4 regions of the Psychrobacillus sp. Z16_25 genome follow, and region 2 is predicted to be linked to each of the others. Evidence: riboswitches for the same ligand, from Rfam matches in the RefSeq annotation. Region 2 holds a riboswitch; each other region holds the start of a gene.
The links. A riboswitch is a leader RNA that binds a small molecule or an ion and turns the genes downstream of it on or off. The one in region 2 is predicted to bind S-adenosylmethionine.
Positions count from the first base shown of each region.

Region 1 (5,701 bases), on a different contig from region 2:
CTAAGTACAGATCATGATAACAGTTCTTCCATTCCTTCCATTGAAATTCAGAAAGTTCCTGTTTCTTAAGCCAGCTTTTTACAGGAGCCGTTTCTATAATCTTATCTCTTTCAGCAGTCATGATTAATATCGGTATGTTTTTAATCGATTCGGTCGAATGCTGAATACTTTTCATTAACAAATGAAGCTCTCGATACCAATCATTTGTAATAACAGAACGATAGACATGGTCGTCCTGCAGGAGTCTAAAAACCTCATAATTCCTTGTAAGCTCCTTCAGATGAATATCATGATGTATCTTTTGCTGTACAGAAAGCTTTGCCAATGCATTTGTCCATTTTGGTGGAGTTTTTTTCAGTTCTAACCATGGAGAGGTTAGGATAACTCCAGCACATTCTATTTCAAGCTTATTGAAAACCTTCATTATTAATGTGGCTCCAAGACCATGTCCTAACAAAAATATAGGCAAATCATATTCTAAAGCAACTTTCAGTGCTTTTTTTATATAATCATAATACTCATCAAAGGATTCCTCGTGAACAGCATCTGGCTTTACGAGCTCTCCGTGTCCTGGTAAGTCCCCCATCACAATATGGCAGTTGGAGCTTCTTAGCTTTTCGATTAACCATGCATACCTTCTATGGTGCTCATATGCGCTATGAACAATCACAACGACAGCTTTCGGTTTTTCTTCTGCTTCCCATTTCCACATGACAACCACCTCATTATTGTTGAAAAATTATTAGTTTGATACCATTAATTATATTCTAAAATACAAAGGAGCGAGTAAAAAATGATTTATCCATTTAAAGGTAAGGAACCAAAAATAGACCAGAGCGCCTATATCGCTGATTATGTAACGATTACAGGGGATGTGACGATAGGTCCTGACACTTCTATTTGGTTTGGTTCAGTAATTCGTGGAGATGTCGCTCCAACAATTATTGGTAGCCGAGTGAGTATCCAAGATTTGAGCTGTCTCCATCAAAGCCCAAATAATCCTTTAGTTATTGAAGATGAAGCGACCATCGGCCATCAGGCGACATTACATGGGTGTACTATTCGAAAAAGAGCTTTAATAGGAATGGGCTCTATCATTCTTGACCGAGCTGAAATTGGAGAAGGTGCTTTTATTGGCGCGGGAAGTTTAGTTCCTCCAGGCAAGAAAATACCGCCAAATACATTAGCTTTAGGTAACCCAGCAAGAGTCGTAAGAGAATTAAATGATGAGGACAAAAAAGATATGGATCGAATCATAAATGAATACGTAGAAAAAGGAAAATATTATAAATCACTCTTATAAGCTTTCTATAAGAGAGGCGAAAACATGGCGTGGTAATTGGACAGGCATTCTTTACGTATATACACTATATCTAATCTAAAAATATACATTTATCATTTTGTCTATTATGATGAGTTTTCCTTAAATAAAAAAGAGACTTTCTGTTACGAAAGTCTCTTTCTCTTTAAATTCCTGCCTTTTGCTTTAGCTCATCTGCTTTATCTGTTTTCTCCCAAGGAGCATCGATGTCTGTACGGCCAAAGTGTCCATAAGCTGCTGTAGGCTTATAGATTGGGCGACGTAAATCAAGCATTTTAATAATACCAGCTGGGCGAAGATCAAATAATTCACGGATGTATGTTACTAGCTCTGCTTCCATTATCTTACCAGTACCAAATGTATCTACAGAGATAGATACTGGCTGAGCTACACCAATAGCATAAGCCAATTGAACTTCACAGCGATCTGCAAGTCCAGCGGCAACTATATTTTTTGCCACGTAGCGTGCAGCATAAGCAGCAGAACGGTCTACTTTTGTTGGATCCTTACCTGAGAATGCTCCACCGCCATGACGTGCATAACCACCATAAGTGTCTACAATAATTTTACGTCCTGTTAATCCTGCATCCCCTTGAGGACCACCGATTACAAATCGACCAGTCGGGTTAATAAAGTACTTTGTTTTATCGCTTATTAATTCAGCAGGGACGATTGGTTTGATTACAACCTCCTTCAGGTCTTGTTGGATTTGCTCCAACGTCACTTCTGGATGGTGCTGTGTAGAAATAACAATTGTATCTATGTGTACTGGATTGTTATTTTCATCGTATTCTACTGTTACTTGTGTTTTTCCGTCTGGACGTAAATAAGGTAACGTTTCATCTTTACGAACATCCGCTAATCGTCGAGATAGCTTGTGAGCTAAGCTGATTGGTAATGGCATAAGCTCCGGTGTCTCGTTACAAGCATAACCGAACATAAGACCTTGGTCACCTGCTCCAATCGCATCAATATCTGAATCAGACATTGAGCCTTCTCTTGCCTCAAGTGCTCGGTCTACACCAGCAGCAATATCTGGAGATTGCTCATCAATCGCAGTTAACACTGCAGAGGTTTCAGAGTCAAAACCATATTTAGCTCTTGTGTATCCAATTTCTTTGATAGTTGTGCGTACTACTTTAGGGATATCTACGTACGTAGATGTGGTAATTTCACCTGCAACTAAAACAAGTCCTGTTGTCACGGTAGTTTCACAAGCTACACGAGCATTAGGGTCCTCTGCTAAAATTGCATCTAGAATAGCATCAGAGATTTGATCACAAATCTTATCTGGATGCCCTTCTGTTACTGATTCCGATGTAAATAATCGACGTTGTGTCAAAATGCTTTCCTCCTATATCCTGCGAGATTTCTCTCAGGAATTGATACGGTACTCATTCCCATGTCAAGCCTATATTAAACTTGAAGCCGTTTCGGACTTGGCACACAAGGATTTAGGGCGATGTAAATAAAAAAACCTTTCACTCATGTTCAAATAAACAATGAGGAAAGGGATTCATATCATAAACACCTTTCACTCTTATCAATCAAGGCTATACCTTGTCTCAGGTTGGGCACCTTTGTAATAATAGTATTACAGGTTGCCGGGTTTCACAGGGCCTGACATCCCTCCACCGACTCGGAATAAGAGTATCCGTTCAATTTATCATCATACGTAAACATAAAATAGAAGTCAATAATTTTTGTCCAAAATTTCACAGTTTAAAAATTTTATGCTAATTAGTATAGATTATATAGTCAAATGTGTTATACTAATTCACATATCAGATAACCACCTCCACCTGTAGAGGGAAAATATAAAAAAGGATGGTAATATCACATGAATTCAATTGATACTATGAGTGAACTGACCCAATTGTTATCCGGGAATAATATTTGCCTTCAATTATCAGTGCCAGAGCTTGTTGAAAAAGCAACAGCTCGAGGAGAAGCAGTACTTACTTCCACCGGGGCTGTAAAAGCAGAAACCGGAAAATATACTGGTCGCTCTCCGCAAGATAAATATATCGTGGATGAACCTATCTCTAGAGCAAAAATTGATTGGGGTCCTGTGAACCAACCGATTTCCGCAGAAAAATTTGAAGCTTTATATATAAAAGTAGTGAAATATTTAAAAGAACAAGAAGAACTTTTCGTATTTAATGGATTCGCTGGTGCAGATCCTGAATCGCGCTTGAGCATCCAAGTCATAAACGAATTTGCTTGGCATAATTTGTTTGCTCATCAGTTATTCATCCGCCCTACTTCCGAAGAGCTTTCTACACATAAAGCTGATTTTACTGTAATCAGCGCGCCTAACTTTAAGGCTGACCCAGCTTTAGATGGAACGAACTCCGAAACTTTTATCATTGTTTCCATGGAAAAGAGAGTAGTTCTGATCGGCGGTACAGAATACGCTGGTGAAATTAAAAAATCTATATTCTCTATTATGAACTATTTATTGCCGGAAGAAAACATTTTACCAATGCATTGTTCAGCAAATGTTGGTGAACAAGGAGATGTTACCCTATTCTTCGGTTTATCTGGTACAGGAAAAACAACGTTATCAGCTGATGCTGGACGTAAATTAATCGGTGATGATGAACATGGTTGGTCTGATAAAGGTGTATTCAACATCGAAGGTGGCTGCTATGCAAAATGTATCGATTTAACTCGTGAAAATGAGCCACAAATCTATGATGCTATTAAATTTGGTACTGTTTTAGAGAATGTAGTAGTTGATGCGAATACGCGTGTAGCTGATTACGCAGATAACTCACTTACTGAGAATACGAGAGCAGCATACCCTATTCAATATATTGATAATATAGTAGACCCTTCTGTTGCGGGTCATCCAAATACAATTATTTTCTTAACGGCTGATGCATTCGGAGTGTTACCTCCAATCAGTAAATTAACGAAAGAACAAGCAATGTATCACTTCTTAAGCGGCTTTACTTCTAAACTTGCTGGTACAGAACGAGGAATCACTTCTCCACAGCCTGCATTCTCTACTTGCTTCGGCTCACCTTTCTTACCATTGCATGCTACTGTATATGCTGAAATGCTTGGAAAGAAAATTGATGAGCATGGAGCACAGGTTTTCCTAGTAAATACCGGCTGGACTGGTGGAGAATACGGCGTAGGAAGCCGTATGAAGCTATCATACACACGTACAATGGTGCGTGCTGCAATTGAAGGAAAATTAAATGACGTAGAAACTGTTCAAGATGATGTTTTCGGATTGGCAATTCCAACTCAAGTAGAAGGAGTTCCAACTGAAGTGCTAGTTCCACGTAATGCATGGGAGGATCAAGCAGCTTACGATAAGAAAGCAGCAGAGCTCGCTCAAGCATTCCGTGACAACTTTAAAAAATTTGGTACAGTATCAGAGGTCATTTCTTTAAAGGGCGGACCAATCGCATAATAAAGTCCCTTAATGCGGGATAAATAGGACTGAAGTGAGACGAGTAACATCGTTCTCCTTCAGTCTTTTTCTTTTTCCAAATAATTATTTCTGTTTTAGTTCTTGTGTAGGTTCCAATATAATAAAACAATGCAAAAAAACTGTCCTAAAAGCCATCTATTATGACCTTTAAGACAGTTCTCTTTAGCTGATATAGTCAACTTCCGTCGTGATAGGAAGGATAAACTCAACTTGTTCTACCATGTTCTTTTCTACGTTGTAAAATATTATCTCCGAGCCGTAATGATTGACCTCTAAATAGACTTTTCCATCCTTATAGAAAAGCATTCGATTCCATTTTAACCCGCCCACTACTGGGTCAATAGAGCCGTTACGCAAGAACAAACGATTTTCTTCATTTAACATAACCGTAAGCTCGTTATGCATATAGGCGTTCATCGTTTGGTAGGCAATTTGGTTTATTTCTTCACACGGTTCCATTTCTTCATTCAGACAATGAATTACTACCTCTTCTAAATCATTTGTGAAATGATCCCATAAATCCTCCCAAAAGCTTGTATCAACGGGATACATTTCCTTCCCCTCTATACTCATTGACTCTACTGTGACTCTAATCTGTCCCATTTTATCTTCCTCTCTGGTTTTTGATCCAGAGACACACATCTTTTACTACCTGCCGATTTGCCTTGCTTGGAAAATAATGCGTGAAATCTGGATAGTACCAAGTTTCTACCACTTTGTTATACCCAAGTAAGGCAGCTTCCAAAACCTTTGCTTGACCGAATGAGACATTTTGATCACTTTCTCCATGAATGATTAACACAGGGGCTTCGATGTCCTCCAGATGAGGCAGAGGGTTTCTAGCCATATATTCCTCTGGCATATTGTTAGGAGTTCCACCTATCACTCTTTTCATCATTCTTCTCATATCAATACGTTCCTTGTAAGTAAGA
Region 1 is NZ_JBXEOV010000015.1:54,297-59,997, forward strand. It holds gene AC1VU3_RS14035 (alpha/beta hydrolase) at 1-712, opposite strand, end outside; gene AC1VU3_RS14040 (gamma carbonic anhydrase) at 794-1,303, shown strand; gene metK (methionine adenosyltransferase) at 1,467-2,666, opposite strand; SAM riboswitch class I at 2,859-2,972, opposite strand; gene pckA (phosphoenolpyruvate carboxykinase (ATP)) at 3,162-4,748, shown strand; gene AC1VU3_RS14055 (hypothetical protein) at 4,932-5,372, opposite strand; gene AC1VU3_RS14060 (alpha/beta hydrolase family protein) at 5,374-5,701, opposite strand, start outside.
Region 1: another riboswitch for S-adenosylmethionine. It lies ahead of metK (methionine adenosyltransferase); the one in region 2 lies ahead of AC1VU3_RS11555 (O-acetylhomoserine aminocarboxypropyltransferase/cysteine synthase family protein).

Region 2 (5,701 bases):
TTGGTAGAACGGCACTACCAGATTATGGTCCATATGCACCATCAGAGGATATACTTCAGCTGTTCGGTGATTTGCAGGGAAGAAATGTGTTAGACATAGGCTGTGGCAGCGGACATTCACTGCAGTATATGAGTAGGAATGGCGCAAGTGAGCTGTGGGGACTTGATATGTCAACCAAACAGATAGAGACTGCCACGAATGTACTGGGAGAACAATCGGTAAAAGTGTCATTGTTTGAATCACCGATGGAGGAGAATCCGGGACTTCCAGCAGGATATTTTGATGTTGTCTACTCAATCTATGCTCTAGGCTGGACTGTGGATTTAAAGAAAACTCTATCCAACGTTGCAAGTTATCTAAAGCCAGGCGGGGTTTTCATTTTTAGCTGGGAACATCCTTTACATGATCGGATAACTTATGGAGAAGAGAGATTTTATTTCCAGAAGTCATACAATCAAGAAGGACCGGAATATAACGAGGCGTGGCATAGCGAGGTAATCACATTCCATCGGAAGTTAAGTACATATATTAATACGCTCATAGAATGTGGATTTTCAATCGAAAAAGTAGTCGATGACATTGTTATGCCGGAGGGAGAGACTCCACCAACTAAATGGTATTCCAATCAAAAAGCGGAATTTCTTCCGCCGACCTTTATTATAAAGGCGCGTAAAAATGTATGAATCATTATTGTGACAGTGCTTTGAATCAAATAAAAATTGCGTTAGATAGTGTCTTAGTTATCATGGAACAGCTAACAGAAGAAGAGTTGTCGGTAAGACCATCTTCTGAAATGCGATCGATTCAGGAGCAGCTTGACCATCTGGTAACGATTTGCAAGGCGGATCTCCTTATCGCAACTGGCTATGGGCAGGAAGAGATGAATGAATTCTATTCCTCCGTAAAATTCGAAAGTATAGAGGATTTAAAAAGGGAGGCACTAGAAAACTTTGCGTATCTATCTGCAACCTATAAAGCGTATTCTGAAAATCAGTTGGAGGAGCAGGTAACCTCCTATTGGGGAGCGACCTACACAAAATTTGAATGGCTGCTAGAAATTGTAGCTCATGTCTATCACCATAGAGGCCAGCTTCATGCACAGCTAGTATACGGAATGGGTAAAGAGATAAAGGTATCGTTGTTTGAATAGGGGAATTGGTCTTCTAAGTAGTAGAATATTCTAATTAGTAAGGCGGAGATGGAACAGGGAGTAACGTCTAGAGCAGTAAGAATTGGAAATCGAGTGAGAGTAAAATTGCTCTATCCGAGAATAAATAGCCTCCGAACGAGAGTAAATCAGCTGAATGAGAGTAAATAGCTTCCGAGCGAGAGTAACGGGAAGCCATCCGAGAATAAAGTGTCACCGAATGAGATTAACCACCGCCTAACTGAGAGTAACGGCTGACCCAGTAAGAGGTGGGAAATTGAGTGAGAGTAAATAGCCTCCGAGCGAGAGTAACGGCCAACCCAGGGAGGTGGGAATCGAGTGAGAGTAAATTCTCTTTATTCGAGAGTAAAGTAACCCCGAACGAGAGTAAATTGGCCGAATGAGAGTAAATAGCCTCCCAGCGAGAGTAACGGGAAGCCAACCGAGAATAAAGTATCACCGACTGAGAGTAACCATCGCCTAAATGAGAGTAAAGGGTGGCCCAGTAGGAGGTGGAAATCGATCCACCAGTAGGAAGCGGAAAATCAATAATCCTAGCTGCCCCACCCCTTACTCCAATTAAAAAACTCTGCCGTCCACATAGGCAGAGTTTCATTGTCCAGTGATAAATGTCCTTAGTAATGCTACACGTTCCCTTAGTCTCAGCTTTGCCTCGGTTACTGGTGGTGTCTCGGCAGGAACTACGTCTGCATCCCAACCAAGCCCCTCGGCAATTATCTTGGACCGTTGCAAGTGGAAATCACTAGTGATGATAGTGACAGCTTCCACGTCATCAGGCAGAATCTCCTGAGAGAATAGTAGATTTTCATAAGTAGAGGTAGATTTATTTTCCAGAATGATTCTTTCCTCTTCAATCCCGTGTTCGACCAAGTATTCTTTCATTACAACTGCTTCTTCTATATCCTCATCAGGTCCCTGACCGCCAGAGACTACTAGTTTGATGTGTGGATATGATTGGGCATATTCCAAAGCGGCTTCTAGTCGATAGCGAAGTGCCAAGGATGGGATATTTCCTTCTTTGACTTTTGCTCCTAATACGATTGCATATTCATTTGTGCCATCTGCTGCTGGCTTAAGTCCATCCTCTAGCCATTTGCCAGTTAGTAACCATAATCCTCCTCCAACAAAAAAGGTGATAAAAACGGGTACTAGCACAATCCACCTCATTTTTCTTTTCATGTATGCTCCTTAGGTTGAAGGCTTTTTCTTCTTAATAACAGATGAAAGTGTTCGCTCTTCCTTTTTCATTAGTCGCTGAACATTCTCGCGATGAAGTAGAAGGGCCATCAAGAACAGAAAGCTGGCAACTATGACAGGACCTAATCCGTCTGCTACCCAGAAAGATGCTGCTACGAAAACGATATAAAATGCAAAAACTCCGATTAATAAATAGTCCGTTATAATAGTGATTGCTATAAGTAGCAGTAATGCGGCAAGCCCTACCGGCCAATGCAATGCAAGTAATACTCCGATAATGGAAGCAGTACCTTTTCCTCCTTGAAAGCGTGTGTAAATAGGAAAGTTATGTCCTAGGATTACAGCAGCCCCAGCTAAATAGAGTAAAAAATCTAACTGTGCAGGAGAAAAAATCTCTGTATATTGAGCAAACAATCGAACGCCGATGATCATAACGGCGCCTTTTAATATATCGATTACCCCAACAAGAATGCCATATTTCCAGCCAAGTACAATGGTTGCGTTAGATGCACCAGAATTATTTAGGCCTTCCTTTTTAATATTCACACCACTAAAAAATTGTGCTAGTTTCGAACCATGAATTGACCCAAGAAGATATCCGATGAAAAGAGTTGCAACTCCATATACCCAAATACTCATTTTACGTTCCCCCTTTCCAAGGTATTCCTTTTATTAAACGAGTGTAAGAATGAAAAAGTTTCAGAATTTTAACTATTTTCCTTGACGAATAAAAGAAGAGGAGCTAAACTGTGTAACAAGATGGAAATACAAACCAAATACTCTTATCAAGAGAGACCGAGGGAATAGGCCCTACGAAGTCCAGCAACCCCAGTTTTTACTGGAAGGTGCTACATCCTACAAATCCATTTAGTTGGATTTGGAAGATAAGAGGAGGAACAAGTCAAACAGTCCCCTCTTCTCATTACTAGAAGAGGGGTTTTCTTGTTCAATATCCTCTCGAGGCCTCCAGCATTCCATCTAAACTACTAAATTGGAGGAATTCAAATGACTAATCTTCACAAAGAAACATTACTTCTGCACGGTGGACAACAACCGGACCCTGTCACTGGCTCACGAGCGGTACCCATTCACAAAACGACTTCCTATGTATTTAAAGACACGGAGCATGCACAAAACTTATTTGCTTTAAAGGAAACTGGTAACATTTACTCCCGTATTACGAACCCAACAGTTGATGTGTTTGAACAACGTATTGCAGCATTAGAAGGAGGAACAGCGGCTGTCGCACTTTCCTCTGGGATGGCGGCTATTGCTTTTTCTATCTTAAATATTGCAGGAGCAGGCGATGAAATAATTGCAGCTGAGAATTTGTATGGAGGAACATTTAATTTATTTGCCCATACACTCCCAAGGTACGGCATTACCGTAAAATTTGTTGATTCAACCAATCCAGAAAGCTTCCGAGAAGCAGCTACGGACAAAACAAAGGGATTCTTTGCTGAAATAATCGGTAATCCAAGTCTCAATGTGTTGGACGTAGAGAAAGTGGCAAGCATTGCAAATGAGGTGGGAGTTCCATTACTGGTGGATAATACATTCGCGACACCTTATGGCTGCAATCCAATTGAGCATGGAGCTCACGTGGTGATTCACTCTGCAACAAAGTGGATTGGAGGTCATGGAACAACAATCGGTGGAGTCGTAGTAGACGGTGGTAATTTTAACTGGAACTCTGATAAGTTCCCAGGCTTCACGGAGCCAGATGTAACCTATCATGGATTACGTTACGGCATTGATGTACCAGATGTAGCGTTTGCTATTAAGCTGAGAGTACAGCTGTTAAGAGATTTTGGTCCCTCTCTTAGCCCGGAGGCTGCCTTTTCCTTCTTACAAGGATTGGAGACACTTCATTTAAGGGTGCCGAAGCATAATGAAAATGCACAGGAGATAGCTGAATACTTACAACAGCATGAAGGAGTGACATGGGTCAACTATTTAGGGCTTGAAAGTCACCCGACTCATGAGCTTGCAAAAAAATACTTAACATCAGGATATGGCTCCATTCTAACCTTTGGAGTAAAGGGTGGAAAAGAAGCGGGTCGAAAAATCATCGACAATATTGAAATTTGGTCTCATGTTGCAAACGTAGGAGATGCAAAATCGCTGATTATACACCCAGCATCCACTACCCATCAGCAGCTGACTCCAAAGGATTTAGTAAAGACAGGTGTAACCGAGGATTTAATTCGCTTATCAGTGGGCTTAGAATCAGTCGAAGATTTAAAGGAGGCGCTTGGTAGAGTTCTTCTAGAAAAAACAAATGTCCTCTCTAGATAGAATTTTTGTTGTGATTTGGGTTAAAATGGTCTACAATAAGTAAAATAATCAATCGTTGAAAGATTGGAAAATTTACTTCAGTACGATTTGGCTCAGGTTGTACGGGTTCTGAGGAGGAAACATCATGGCGAAAATTAAAGCGGCAATCTTAGGCTTTGGGACAGTAGGTCAAGGTATATATCACATTGTGAATGAAAAACGAGAAGACTTAAAAAAGTCATTGGGATTAGACATTGAAATTAGTGCAATTCTGATTAGAGATCTAGGGAAGGAAAGACCTGAGACACCAGGTGTTTTAGTCACGGATGATTTTGAGGATATTGAGAATATACCGGGACTTCAAGTGGTATTTGAGGCCATCGTGAATGAAGAGCCAGCATATAGCTATCTATGCAGGGCGATTGACAAAGGATGTCATGTTATTACTGCAAATAAAGTAATGTTTTCAAAATACAGCATCCCACTGCAGGAGAGAGCAAAATCTAGAGGAGTGTACGTTGGTTTTGAGGCTACTACAGCTGGAGGAGTACCGATTATTAAGACACTAAAAAACTTACTACAGGTCAATTCAGTTAAGCGTATTCAAGGTATCTTAAACGGAACCTCCAACTATATTCTTACTCAAATGCGTGTGGAAGGAAGCTCCTTTGAGAGTGCGTTATCAGAAGCACAGCTTTTAGGGTATGCGGAAGCAGATCCTTATAATGATATATCTGGTCAGGACGCTTTTCGAAAACTAATGATCTTAAGTGCGCTAGCATTCGGAAAACAGCCTAACTGGGATGATGTACAGGTAATTGGGATTGATCAAATATCCTCTGAGGATGTAGAAAAAGCAAAGCAGGAGGGATACCGCTATCGCCATGTAGCGGAAATAGAACAAGATGAAAACGGGGACCTATATGCCTCAGTTGGTCCACAGCTTGTGGGACCGGATCATCCGCTTTATGCAATTGAAGGAGTAAACAATGCAGTTTCTTTAGACACAAATTACATTGGTACGCTGACATTGGTAGGACCAGGTGCAGGAATGTACCC
Region 2 is NZ_JBXEOV010000010.1:32,984-38,684, reverse strand. It holds gene AC1VU3_RS11575 (class I SAM-dependent methyltransferase) at 1-683, shown strand, start outside; gene AC1VU3_RS11570 (DinB family protein) at 680-1,150, shown strand; gene AC1VU3_RS11565 (YdcF family protein) at 1,760-2,347, opposite strand; gene AC1VU3_RS11560 (glycerol-3-phosphate acyltransferase) at 2,357-3,004, opposite strand; SAM riboswitch class I at 3,145-3,256, shown strand; gene AC1VU3_RS11555 (O-acetylhomoserine aminocarboxypropyltransferase/cysteine synthase family protein) at 3,371-4,663, shown strand; gene AC1VU3_RS11550 (homoserine dehydrogenase) at 4,788-5,701, shown strand, end outside.

Region 3 (5,701 bases), on a different contig from region 2:
TCACGATATCCATCCTTTCTAGGCTAGATAGCTTGCTGACAATCACTCGGTCCTTATCAGAAAGAGTGGGCATCATGGATTCGCCAATAATATGATAATTCGTCGCAATCAACGCCTTAAATCCAAACACCAGGATTAAACCAATGACTATCGCTAATAGCCATTCCTTTACTTCTTTATTCAAGATTCTCTCCTCTTTTTCGGCTTCTCTCTAGTCTTATGTTTCGAAAATCTGCCTCTACCTTTTTGTCTAACCTCTTCTCCACTCTCTTTCCTACATACCAAAGAATCGCAATGAGGACAATAACGATTGCTGTTCTTATTGGCTGAGTGATTAAAGCCTTAATATCCGAACCGATAAAGCTAACCACAAATATCATAATTAGTTTACCCAGCGTCAATGTCCAAAAGTATGTATGCTTCTTCATATTTGATAAACCTGCGACTATGTTCACTAGCGCAGAAGGGGTAAACGGAAAACAGATAAATAAGAACAGCGGTCCAAATCCGTTTCTCTCTACCCATAGTATTAATTTCTGGATTCGTTCATGTCTTGTAATAAAATTTAAAACTCTAGCTCGTCCATATTTACGAATGACCAAAAAGACGGCATAAGATCCTGCAACAGAGCCCACCCAAGTTAGTAAAAACCCAAAAAACAGACCATATGCTGTTACGTTTGCCACGATAAAAACAACGAGTGGCAAGAATGGAAGAAACGCTTCCAAGAAAGGAAGTAAAATACCAATTATCGGCCCTAATGCTCGATAGTCCTGTGCTAAATGTGTAAAATTTTCTATAGAAAACCAATCAGGCATACTTTTCCCTCCGCATTCCTATGTAATTAATCTTTCCCTTTTAGTGTATACATAAAACGACTTTCTTATAGTATAATTTCTTCATTATCATGAAGGTGGTGAGAAATTTGTGACTTTTTCAAAAGGCTTAAGGGCCGGGGTAAATATCGCTATTGGCTATTTTCCGATTGCCCTTACATTTGGACTTCTTGCAAAAACGGCTGGCTTAACTATCTGGCAAGCCACTGCAATGAGTATACTCGTTTATGCCGGAGCTGCCCAATATATGTCTTTGACGCTTTTGACGAAAGGTGTTGACCCTATTTTAATCGTTTTAAATACATTTGTCGTCAATATACGTCATTTCCTTATGACGGCATCACTGAGTGAAAAGATGCATCGGGAAAAAAGATGGATAAAAGGAATATATGCTTTTGGAATCACGGATGAAGCTTTTTCCGTTCTGGCAACCCGTAAAGAAGAAAAGCTCACAACCTCCTTCGCCTTTGGAGTGATCCTCATCGCATACAGCAGCTGGGTGGTTTTTACTGCAGTTGGACATGTCATTGGAGCCAATCTGCCGTTATTTTTTCAAGCTGCGATGTCCGTTGCACTCTATGCCATGTTTATCGGACTTCTAGTGCCCTCCATGAAAGGCAATAGAAAGGTGGTCATGCTAGCTTTAACTGCCGCAAGTATCAACGGCTTTTTTTATTGGACACAACTCTTATCTACAGGCTGGTCCATTTTAATCGCTACGCTGGCAGCTTCTATCCTAATTGAACTGATTTATTCCAAAAAAGCAAGACCCATCGTGAAAGGAGAGTCTTAATATGGGTGATTGGTATTGGTGGACCATCCTTGGCATGGCCATTGTTACATATATCCCACGTGCGTTCCCTTTGACATTTTTAGAAGGCAGGGAACTACCTCCTATCGTGTCTGGCGTGTTAGCAAATATCCCCTATGCCGTGTTAGGGGCATTAATCTTTCCAGCCATTCTTTATATCCAAGAAGGAAATTACTTATTTGGATTAATAGGCGCAATAGTAGCTTTTTCTTTGGCTTTTATTTTTTCTAATGCCATGACTGTTGTACTAGGAACTATTGGTGTTTTAGCAATTTATAGCCTTATTTTTTTATAGTACATCAAAACGATATTAATATTCAAAATAAAATTAATAGTAAAAATAACTTGACTAGTTTGACTAAAGCGTTTAAAGTTATAATCAATTCTTACAACAATTACATAGCGCATCACTTTCTTATCCAGAGAAACCGAGGGACAGGCCCAATGACGTTTCGGCAACAGGTTCAAATTTGAACACTGTGCCAATTCCTGCAAGCTTAGCTTGAGAGATGAGAGAGATGGTTTTTCAAATCTTTTGAAGAGCTCTCTTTTTCTTGTCTATTTGATAAGAAAAGAGAGCTCTTTTTGTTTAACTTCCTACTCCGTGCCAGACCCCATCGAGGTCTTGCCCAATTATAATAAGGCATTTAGCACATTTCTAATCAAGTCTCTTTCCTGGAAAGTAAGATGGCTACGTTGTTTGAAGAAGTATGATTCTAGGAGGGATCCCATGATTGAATTCAAAAATGTTTCAAAGACCTTTCTTCTTGGAAAACGAAAGGTGCACGCTGTAAAGAATGTCTCTCTTTCCATTGAGAAAGAAGATATTTTCGGTATTATCGGATTCAGCGGTGCAGGAAAAAGCACGCTGCTTCGCTTAGTGAATATGCTAGAGCGTCCTACAGAGGGTTCCGTTTTTATTCAAAACACAGACGTGAACAGCCTTTCCTCTAAGGATTTAAGAACGAGAAGAAGAAACATCGGGATGATTTTTCAAAACTTCAACCTCTTCCATTCTCGTACTGTAGCTGGAAATGTAGCATATCCACTAAAGCTTGCCGGTCTAAAAAAACAAGAAATAGACAAACGAGTAGAGGAACTGCTGAGCTTTGTCGGGCTAACAAGCAAGGCAAAGGATTTTCCAAGCCAGCTATCAGGTGGTCAAAAGCAGCGTGTAGGAATCGCTCGTGCACTTGCAACTTCTCCCGATATTCTGATTTGTGACGAGGCAACCTCTGCACTAGACCCAGAAACTACGGCTGATATTCTAAGGCTACTAAAAAAAGTGAACAAGGAATTTGGGATTACTATTTTGCTGATCACTCATGAAATGCATGTTATTCAATCTATCTGTAATAGGGTGGCTGTCATGGAAGACGGCGAGGTGATTGAAACAGGGGACGTTTTCGATGTATTCACAAACCCTCAGCACTCGACCACCAAACGGTTTATCCAATCCGTCCAGCAGGATCTCCCCTCCCCTACTGTGTTACAGGAGTGGCGAGAGAACGGTGGGAAAAAATTATATCAGGTCATCTTTAAAGGGGATGTTACAAACCAGTCCATCCTTTCCCAGGTTACGCAAAAACACCGCGTACACTTTAACATCGTCTACGGCTCTATTCGAGAGCTGCAGGAAAAGCTATTCGGAAATCTACTCATTTCCTTTGAAGGAGACCCGCAGGGAATAAAGGATGCCATTCATGAATTAACAACCATTGTAGAACTTCAGGAGGTGACACCAAATGAAGGTTGATTGGACGACATTTTGGCCAACGATTTTAGAATCGACTGGCGAAACGATCATCATGGTCATTGTGACACTGATTTTTTCCTCTATTCTAGGAATCAGTATTGGTCTACTACTTTTTGTAACTCGTGAGAAAAATATTTTAGAAAATAAGTTTTTGTTTCAATTACTAAATTTATTGATAAATATCATTCGACCGATCCCGTTCATTATTTTCTTAGTTGCCATTTCGCAGCTTACTAGATTAGTAGTCGGTTCAACGATCGGAATAGCAGGTGCCATCTTCCCGATGACCATTGTAGCCAGCTTTTCCATAGCTAGGGTCGTGGAGAACAATTTAGTAAGTATCGATCCCGGTGTAATTGAAGCAGCTCAGGCAATGGGAGCAAGCCCACTACGTATTATCTTTACTGTGCTAATTCCAGAGGCACTAGGTCCACTGATTCTAGGTCTTACATTCACTACCGTCAGCTTAATCGACTTCTCCGCAGTAGCAGGAACAGTTGGCGCAGGTGGACTTGGACACGTGGCAATGACCTATGGCTATCAACGATTTGACGGAAGTGTCATGATCGTCACTGTACTGATTTTAATTATACTTGTGCAATTTGCCCAATGGATTGGAAATACATTATCGAAAAAATTCTTAAGACGATAAGGAGAGATTGACATGAAAAAAATTAGCTTACTACTATTTGCAGTAATTACAGCACTTGTTTTATCCGCTTGTAGCAGCTCATCAGCTTCCGAAAAGAAGGTCATCATTGGGGTAAACGGTTCTGACGGTGTCCAATGGCCAATCCTTCAAGAGAAAGCAGCAAAAGAAGGAATTGAAATTGAGCTAAAGGAATTCTCAGACTATACCCTTCCTAACAACGCACTTGCTGAAGGAGACATTGATTTAAACGCATTCCAGCATATTTCCTTCCTAGCTTCTTACGTAAAGGAAAGTGGCAATGACTTAGCTCCAATTGGTTCTACTATGTTTGCACCGCTTGGACTTTATTCAGAAAAAATTACGGACGTTAGTGAAATCAAAGCAAAAGACAAGATTGCAATCCCTGACGACCCATCTAACCAAGCTCGTGCACTTCGATTATTAGAGACGGCTGGTTTGATAACATTAGCAGACGATTTTGGACTTTACGGAGATCCATCTAAGATTATCGATAACCCATTAAACTTAGAAATCATCCCAATGACAGCTCAGCAAACACCACGAGTTTTACCAGACGTTACTGCCTCTGTTATCAATAACGGTGTCGCTGGTCAAGCAGGTTTCTCTCCTGGTGAGGATCCAATTTACAAAGAGGCTGGCGAAAGTGAATCTATCTACCCTTACGTGAACATCATAGCTGCTCGAGCTGAAGACAAAGATAATGAGGTATACCAACGTATCGTCGAGCTATACCAAGAGGAAGACATTAAACAGGCAGTAGAAGAGGATACAAAAGGCGGTTCGTCATTAGTAATTTTAACGAAGGAAGAATTAGAAAATACGTTTAATGATTTAGCAAAATAAAGAATTTTAAGTAGGCAGGGACCTTTTAGAACCAATTGATTAGAGTGTTGGCTAGCCTTTGCTTGGTTCCCAAGTAAAGCGTCTAGCCAGCACGAAATCAACTTATCATATAGCCCAACAAATTAAAGGAGGAAACTACATGAGTACAGTTATTGAAGCAACAGAGTTAATCGCAAAATCTATCGAGGAAAATAAAGACCTGTATATTCAAACGAGTCAAGAGATCCATGCAAAACCTGAAATCGGCAATCAAGAATTTTTCGCAAGCGCAAAGCATGTAGAGATTTTAACAAAGGCAGGCTTTGAGGTAACTACTGCAGTAGCTGGTCATGAAACATCCTTCTATGCTGTAAAGGATTCTGGAAAAGAAGGTCCTACAGTAGCATTCTTAGCAGAGTATGATGCTCTTCCAGGCATCGGCCATGCATGCGGTCATAATATTATTGGAACAACAAGCGTAGCAGCGGGAATCGCATTAGCTGAGGTTTTACCTTCTACTGGTGGGCGTGTACTTGTATTAGGGACTCCCGCTGAAGAAGGCGGTCCTAACGGAAGTGCAAAGGGTAGCTTTGTAAAGCATGGTCTTTTAGAAGGAGTAGATGTCGCTATCATGATTCACCCTTCTGCAAAAACTTCCCTAACAGGAGAATCACTAGCAGTAGATCCTCTAGATTTTCATTTCTACGGAAAAGCAGCTCACGCTTCTGGATCACCTGATAAAGGAATCAATGCACTAGACGCAGTCATTCAATTATTTAATGGGATCAATGCATTACGCCAGC
Region 3 is NZ_JBXEOV010000003.1:209,038-214,738, forward strand. It holds gene lepB (signal peptidase I) at 1-184, opposite strand, end outside; gene AC1VU3_RS05540 (TVP38/TMEM64 family protein) at 177-818, opposite strand; gene AC1VU3_RS05545 (AzlC family ABC transporter permease) at 928-1,629, shown strand; gene AC1VU3_RS05550 (AzlD domain-containing protein) at 1,631-1,942, shown strand; SAM riboswitch class I at 2,060-2,163, shown strand; gene AC1VU3_RS05555 (methionine ABC transporter ATP-binding protein) at 2,378-3,403, shown strand; gene AC1VU3_RS05560 (methionine ABC transporter permease) at 3,393-4,055, shown strand; gene AC1VU3_RS05565 (MetQ/NlpA family ABC transporter substrate-binding protein) at 4,068-4,919, shown strand; gene AC1VU3_RS05570 (M20 family metallopeptidase) at 5,059-5,701, shown strand, end outside.
Region 3: another riboswitch for S-adenosylmethionine. It lies ahead of AC1VU3_RS05555 (methionine ABC transporter ATP-binding protein); the one in region 2 lies ahead of AC1VU3_RS11555 (O-acetylhomoserine aminocarboxypropyltransferase/cysteine synthase family protein).

Region 4 (5,701 bases), on a different contig from region 2:
CAAACGCGAAGAAAATCGGTCTATTAGCTGCTGGTATGGCTGCACAACGCTTTGGCGCTAAATTAGAAGCAGAACAAGAAGTCCTAGTAAACATTGCAAACATCGCAAACAACGTATTTGCAATGGAGTCAGCAGTGCTTCGTACAGAAAAAGCAATCAACCGCAGTGGAGCAGAAAAAGCTTCTCAAAAGCTACTTTACACAGAAATCTTCTGCCAAGAAGCATTTGATGAAATCGAAAAAGCTGCAAAAGAAACACTGATCGCTTCTGTTGAAGGTGACAACCTGCGTATGATGCTTTCTGCACTTCGCAAGCTAACACGCTACACTCCTTACAACGTAATCGAGAAAAAGCGCCAAGCTTCCGTGAAGCTAATAGAAGCAGAAAAATTCGTTGTTTAATCATTAGTTATCAGGAAGGTCTCTCAATGGAGACCTTCTTTTTACATAAAGCGGTTGATTTCCGTTCTGGCTGGACGCTTTCCTGGGGGCGCGGCTTCGGGACAACAGGATGTTGTTCAGGAAAACGTTGGCACACGATGTGCCGTTCTTAGTTTTCCATCTTGTTTCGGATGCTTCCGAAACAATTGGATTTTCCGCACGCGCTTATCCCCTAGGAGTCGCCAGCCGACACTTCAATCAACTTTTTCTTATATGTCACCCACAATTTATAGTGATGACCCTGACAACCCAAGTAAATCAAGCACTGACGCAAGTAACAGATCCATAACCGTAAGTAACCGATAAGCCTGTGCAAGTAACAATCACAGGCTCGCAAGTAACAGCAGGCGAACCGTAAGTAATGGTAGAATATTGGGAAATGAAGAACGGGTTGTAAGTAAATCGGTGACTATATGGTGCGATTTGGATGGTATAAGCGCATATTCAAAAAAGTAGTAAAAATCGGCTGATTTGATTGACAACCGCAAGTAAATCAGACACTACCGCCAGAAACAGCCCCATAACCGCAAGTAACCAATGAGCCTGCGCAAGTAACATACACAGCATCGCAAGTAACCGCAGGCGAACCGCAAGTAATGGTAGAAACTTGCCAAACTAATCCACCATTAGAAAACCGGCCATTCTCCCCGTAATTTACTCATCTACCGTTATATGGCTTGCTCAAGAAGGAGAGAATGAGTATGATAAAAAGAAAAAGGGTGAGATCAAATGAAGATACAATACTACGGTTACCCAAAGTGCAGTACATGCAACAAAGCGAGTAAATGGTTAAAAGATAATAATGTTGATTTTGAGAATCACCATATTGTCGACAATCCGCCTTCAAAGGATTTATTAGAAGAAATCGTAGATAAAAGTAACATAGAATTAAAGAAATTTTTTAATACAAGTGGAATGAAATATAGAGAGCTTCAGCTGAAGGACAAGCTTCCGAATATGTCTAAGGATGAACAGCTTACATTGCTTGCATCAGATGGCATGCTCATTAAACGTCCGCTTGTGTATGACGGGAAAAATGTAACGCTCGGTTTCAAGGAAGACGAGTTTGAGAAAACGTGGAAAAACAAGTAAATCACCTTGTTTTTACTATAAAAGTATGTGAATATAATAGTAGAATGTATAATTTTTGGAGAGGGGTATATAAATGAGCACACCTAAAGATTTAAAGTACTCAGCGGATCATGAATGGGTAAAAGTAGAGGATGGAAAAGCTAAAATCGGAATTACTCATTTTGCACAATCCGAGCTTGGAGATATCGTTTTCGTTGAGCTTCCACAGGTTGGCGACGAAATCAAAGCTGGAGATCCTTTCGGAAGCGTAGAATCTGTAAAAACGGTTTCTGAGTTATATGCACCTATCAGTGGAAAAGTGGTTGAGGTTAATACTGAGTTAGAGGATAGCCCCGAATTTGTAAACGAATCACCTTACGAAAATGCATGGATGATTGTAATCGAGCCAGCAGATTTGGAAGAAGTTGAGAGTTTACTTAGCCCTGAAAAATACGATGAACTAATAGCAGAGTAATAATCAAAGCGCCGGTTAATATCGGTGCTTTTTTCATATAATAAAGGTAAAGGGAAGAAGTAAGGAGAGAAGCAGCTATGACTACTATTTTTAGTAACCAAGTTATTCTTGTTGAAGGAAGGTCAGATAAGCTTCAGCTTTTAACACTTCTAGATGAACCAACCGAAATTATATGTACAAACGGTACGATATCCAATGTGAAATTAGAGGAGCTTCTTAGTCCTTATGATGGACTTCCGATTTATGCATTTCTGGATGCCGATAAGTCTGGAGAACAAATTAGATCAATCGTAAGAAAAGAATATCCCGAGGCTATACATCTCTATACAAACCCAATGTATGGAGAAGTGGCAAATACACCGATGAAGGTTTTGGCATCTATTTTGAAACGTGTTAATATAAAGGTGAAAAAAGAATTCTTAGTATAGGAAGATGCCTTTATGAATGAATGGACACGCAAGGAATGGGAAGCGAACAAAAACCAATCAAACATGACCTTGTTTTATTTATATACACCCATGTGCGGAACCTGCCAGGTGGCCCATAAAATGATGGAGGTTGTCCAAGAACTTGTGGATGTTCCTATAGGCCAGGCTAACATTAATTTTATCCAAGAAGTGGCCAAAGACTATCAAATTGAAAGCGTTCCTTGTCTTTTAATCACGAAAGATGGAGCGGTTGTTCGAAAAATTTATGCTTTTCAATCTGTTCCCTATTTAATAGAAACTATTAAAAGTATTGACGTAGATTAATAATAATGATAATATGCAGTATACTATATGTGAATTAAATAAAACTAACTCTTATTAAGAGAGGCAGAGGGAAGTGCCCGATGAAGCCTCGGCAACCGTCATGAAAATGAAATGGTGCCAAATCACACAAAGCAGAAGCTTTGAAAAATGAGAGAATGGATGAATGGTATTTATTGTTACCTACACCCCTTCTGCTCTTTTGCAGAAGGGTTTTTTTGATAGAAAGGCGGACAGGTTTACATGATAAGTTTAAAGGGAGTCTCGAAAAAGTTTGCTACAAAAAACGGAGAAATCGTGGCAGTAGATAATGTAAATCTTGAAATTAAATCTGGAGAGATTTTCGGGATAATAGGGTACAGTGGTGCGGGAAAAAGTACAATGATTCGTTTGTTGAATGGTCTAGAAAAACCATCAGAAGGGCAAATTATCGTAAACAATCAAGAAATAACAGCAATCAGTGAGGATAAGCTCAGACACTTCAGACAAAAGGTAAGCATGATCTTCCAGCATTTCAACCTTCTTTGGTCTAGAACGGTTGCAGAGAATATTGAATTCCCACTAGAAATTGCAGGGGTATCTAAAGAAAAGCGAGCAGCACGTGTCAAGGAGCTTCTAGAATTAGTTGGGTTAGAGGGAAGAGGAGATTCTTACCCTTCACAGCTTTCAGGAGGCCAGAAACAGCGCGTTGGGATAGCGAGGGCTCTTGCCAATGGTCCAGAGGTATTGCTATGTGACGAAGCTACTTCTGCGCTTGACCCAGAAACAACAGACTCTATTTTAGATTTACTAGTAGATATTAATGAAAAGCTCGGGCTTACTATTGTGTTAATTACTCACGAAATGCAGGTTATCCAAAAAATCTGTAATCGAGTTGCGGTTATGGAAAAAGGAAAAATTGTAGAGCTAGGAGATGTCCTGCAGGTTTTCCAAAAGCCACAGGCACCTATTACAAAACGATTTGTCTCACAGATATCTGACTCCAATCAGCCTACTCAAACTATTCGCAATCTAAGGGAGCTCTATCCAAATGGTAAGTTGGTAAAGCTTGTTTTTGTAGGAGAACAAACGGAGCAACCAATTCTATCTAGATTAATTAAGCAAATGGATTTAGAGGTCAATATTGTTCAAGGCAATATCTCTCATACACAAGGAGGGGCCTTTGGTACGCTGATTCTTCACCTAGAAGGAAAAGAAAAGGCTATTAAGCAAGCGATTGACTTTATCCATGCTCAAAAGATTCATACGGAGGTGATTCCTCATGCTTGAAACATTACTTCCGAATGTGGATTGGCCTAAAATGTGGGAAGCAACATGGGAAACAGTATATATGACAGGAGTTTCTACTCTGCTTACGGCTATCTTAGGATTAGCCTTAGGACTTCTCTTGTTTTTAACAAGCCCCCATCAAGCATGGGCAAACAAGCTAGCTAACTGGCTAACTGGAGCGGTGGTAAATATATTCCGATCCATACCATTTATAATTCTAATAATCCTGTTAATCCCGTTCACAACGTTTTTAATCGGTACGATGAGAGGACCAAATGCAGCATTTCCTGCATTGGTGATTGGTGCAGCACCCTTCTATGCGAGACTAGTATTAATTGCATTAAGGGAAATCGATAAAGGCGTGCTAGAAGCTGCCAAGGCAATGGGAGCAAAAACTTCCACAATTATCTGGAAGGTGCTTCTACCGGAATCCATGCCGGCTTTAGTATCTGGGATTACAGTTACAGCGGTGGCGTTAGTTGGATACACTGCTATGGCTGGAATTATCGGAGCGGGCGGACTCGGAACGCTTGCTTTCCAAGATGGTTTTCAAAGAAGTAAAGATGATGTAACCTTCGTAGCAACCATTCTTATTCTAATATTGGTATTTATTATCCAGTGGGCTGGAGATACAATAACTGCAAAAATCGATAAACGATAAGGGAGATAGTCAAATGAAAAAGTTATTAGCAGGGTTATTCTTAACAGCAAGTACAGTGGGATTAGCAGCTTGTGGAGACGATGACAGCAACAAGTTAGTGGTAGGAGCTTCTAACGTACCGCATGCAATTATCTTAGAGGAAGCTAAACCATTGCTAGAAGAACAGGGCATCGAGCTTCAAATTGAAACATACCAAGATTATGTACTTCCAAACAAAGACTTAGAATCTGGAGAGATAGATGCAAACTACTTCCAGCATGAGCCTTATCTAAAATCACAGATTGCAGATCATGGATATGATTTCGTCAATGCGGGTGGGATTCATATCGAGCCAATCGGTCTTTATTCTAAAAAATATGATTCAATCGAAGAGCTTCCAGAAGGTGCAACTATTTTAATGAGTAATTCCGTTGCAGACCATGGACGAATTCTTGCAATGCTTGAGGACGCTGGGCTAATCACTCTAGCAGAAGAAGTGGACCGCACTGCAGCAACTATCTCCGACATCGTTGATAATCCGAAAAACCTTGAGTTTGATCCGAACTATGAGTCAGCGTTAATGGTACAGCTTTATGAAAATGAAGAAGGTGACGCTGTGCTGATCAATTCAAACTATGCAATCGATGCAGGGTTAAATCCATTAGAGGATTCCATTGCAATTGAAGAAACAGATTCACCATATGTGAACCTGATTGCAGTAAATGCTGGTGATGAAGAGGATGAGCGTATCAAAGCTTTAGTGGAAGCATTGACGTCTGAAGAAATTCAAGAGTTTATCTTAAATGAATGGGGCGGCTCTGTCGTACCAGTAAAGTAAGAAACAAACAAAAGAAGAGGTACTCTCTGCGTAATTATAAGCAGAAGGTACCTCTTCTTATTTATATCTAGTAACGGAGACGGCCGTTATTTGAAAATAGATTCTTCCAAAGGGTTAGTTCTTATTGAAATTTATTTATAAGGGGAGACATTAATTGGTTCGTAGCAGCGGCGGCGACTCCTGCGGGAGCAAGGTGGTTGGTAAGACAGCACAACCACG
Region 4 is NZ_JBXEOV010000008.1:56,779-62,479, reverse strand. It holds gene AC1VU3_RS10245 (acyl-CoA dehydrogenase family protein) at 1-401, shown strand, start outside; gene AC1VU3_RS10240 (arsenate reductase family protein) at 1,170-1,532, shown strand; gene gcvH (glycine cleavage system protein GcvH) at 1,606-1,986, shown strand; gene AC1VU3_RS10230 (toprim domain-containing protein) at 2,064-2,414, shown strand; gene AC1VU3_RS10225 (thioredoxin family protein) at 2,427-2,738, shown strand; SAM riboswitch class I at 2,787-2,892, shown strand; gene AC1VU3_RS10220 (methionine ABC transporter ATP-binding protein) at 2,979-4,004, shown strand; gene AC1VU3_RS10215 (methionine ABC transporter permease) at 3,997-4,665, shown strand; gene AC1VU3_RS10210 (MetQ/NlpA family ABC transporter substrate-binding protein) at 4,679-5,482, shown strand.
Region 4: another riboswitch for S-adenosylmethionine. It lies ahead of AC1VU3_RS10220 (methionine ABC transporter ATP-binding protein); the one in region 2 lies ahead of AC1VU3_RS11555 (O-acetylhomoserine aminocarboxypropyltransferase/cysteine synthase family protein).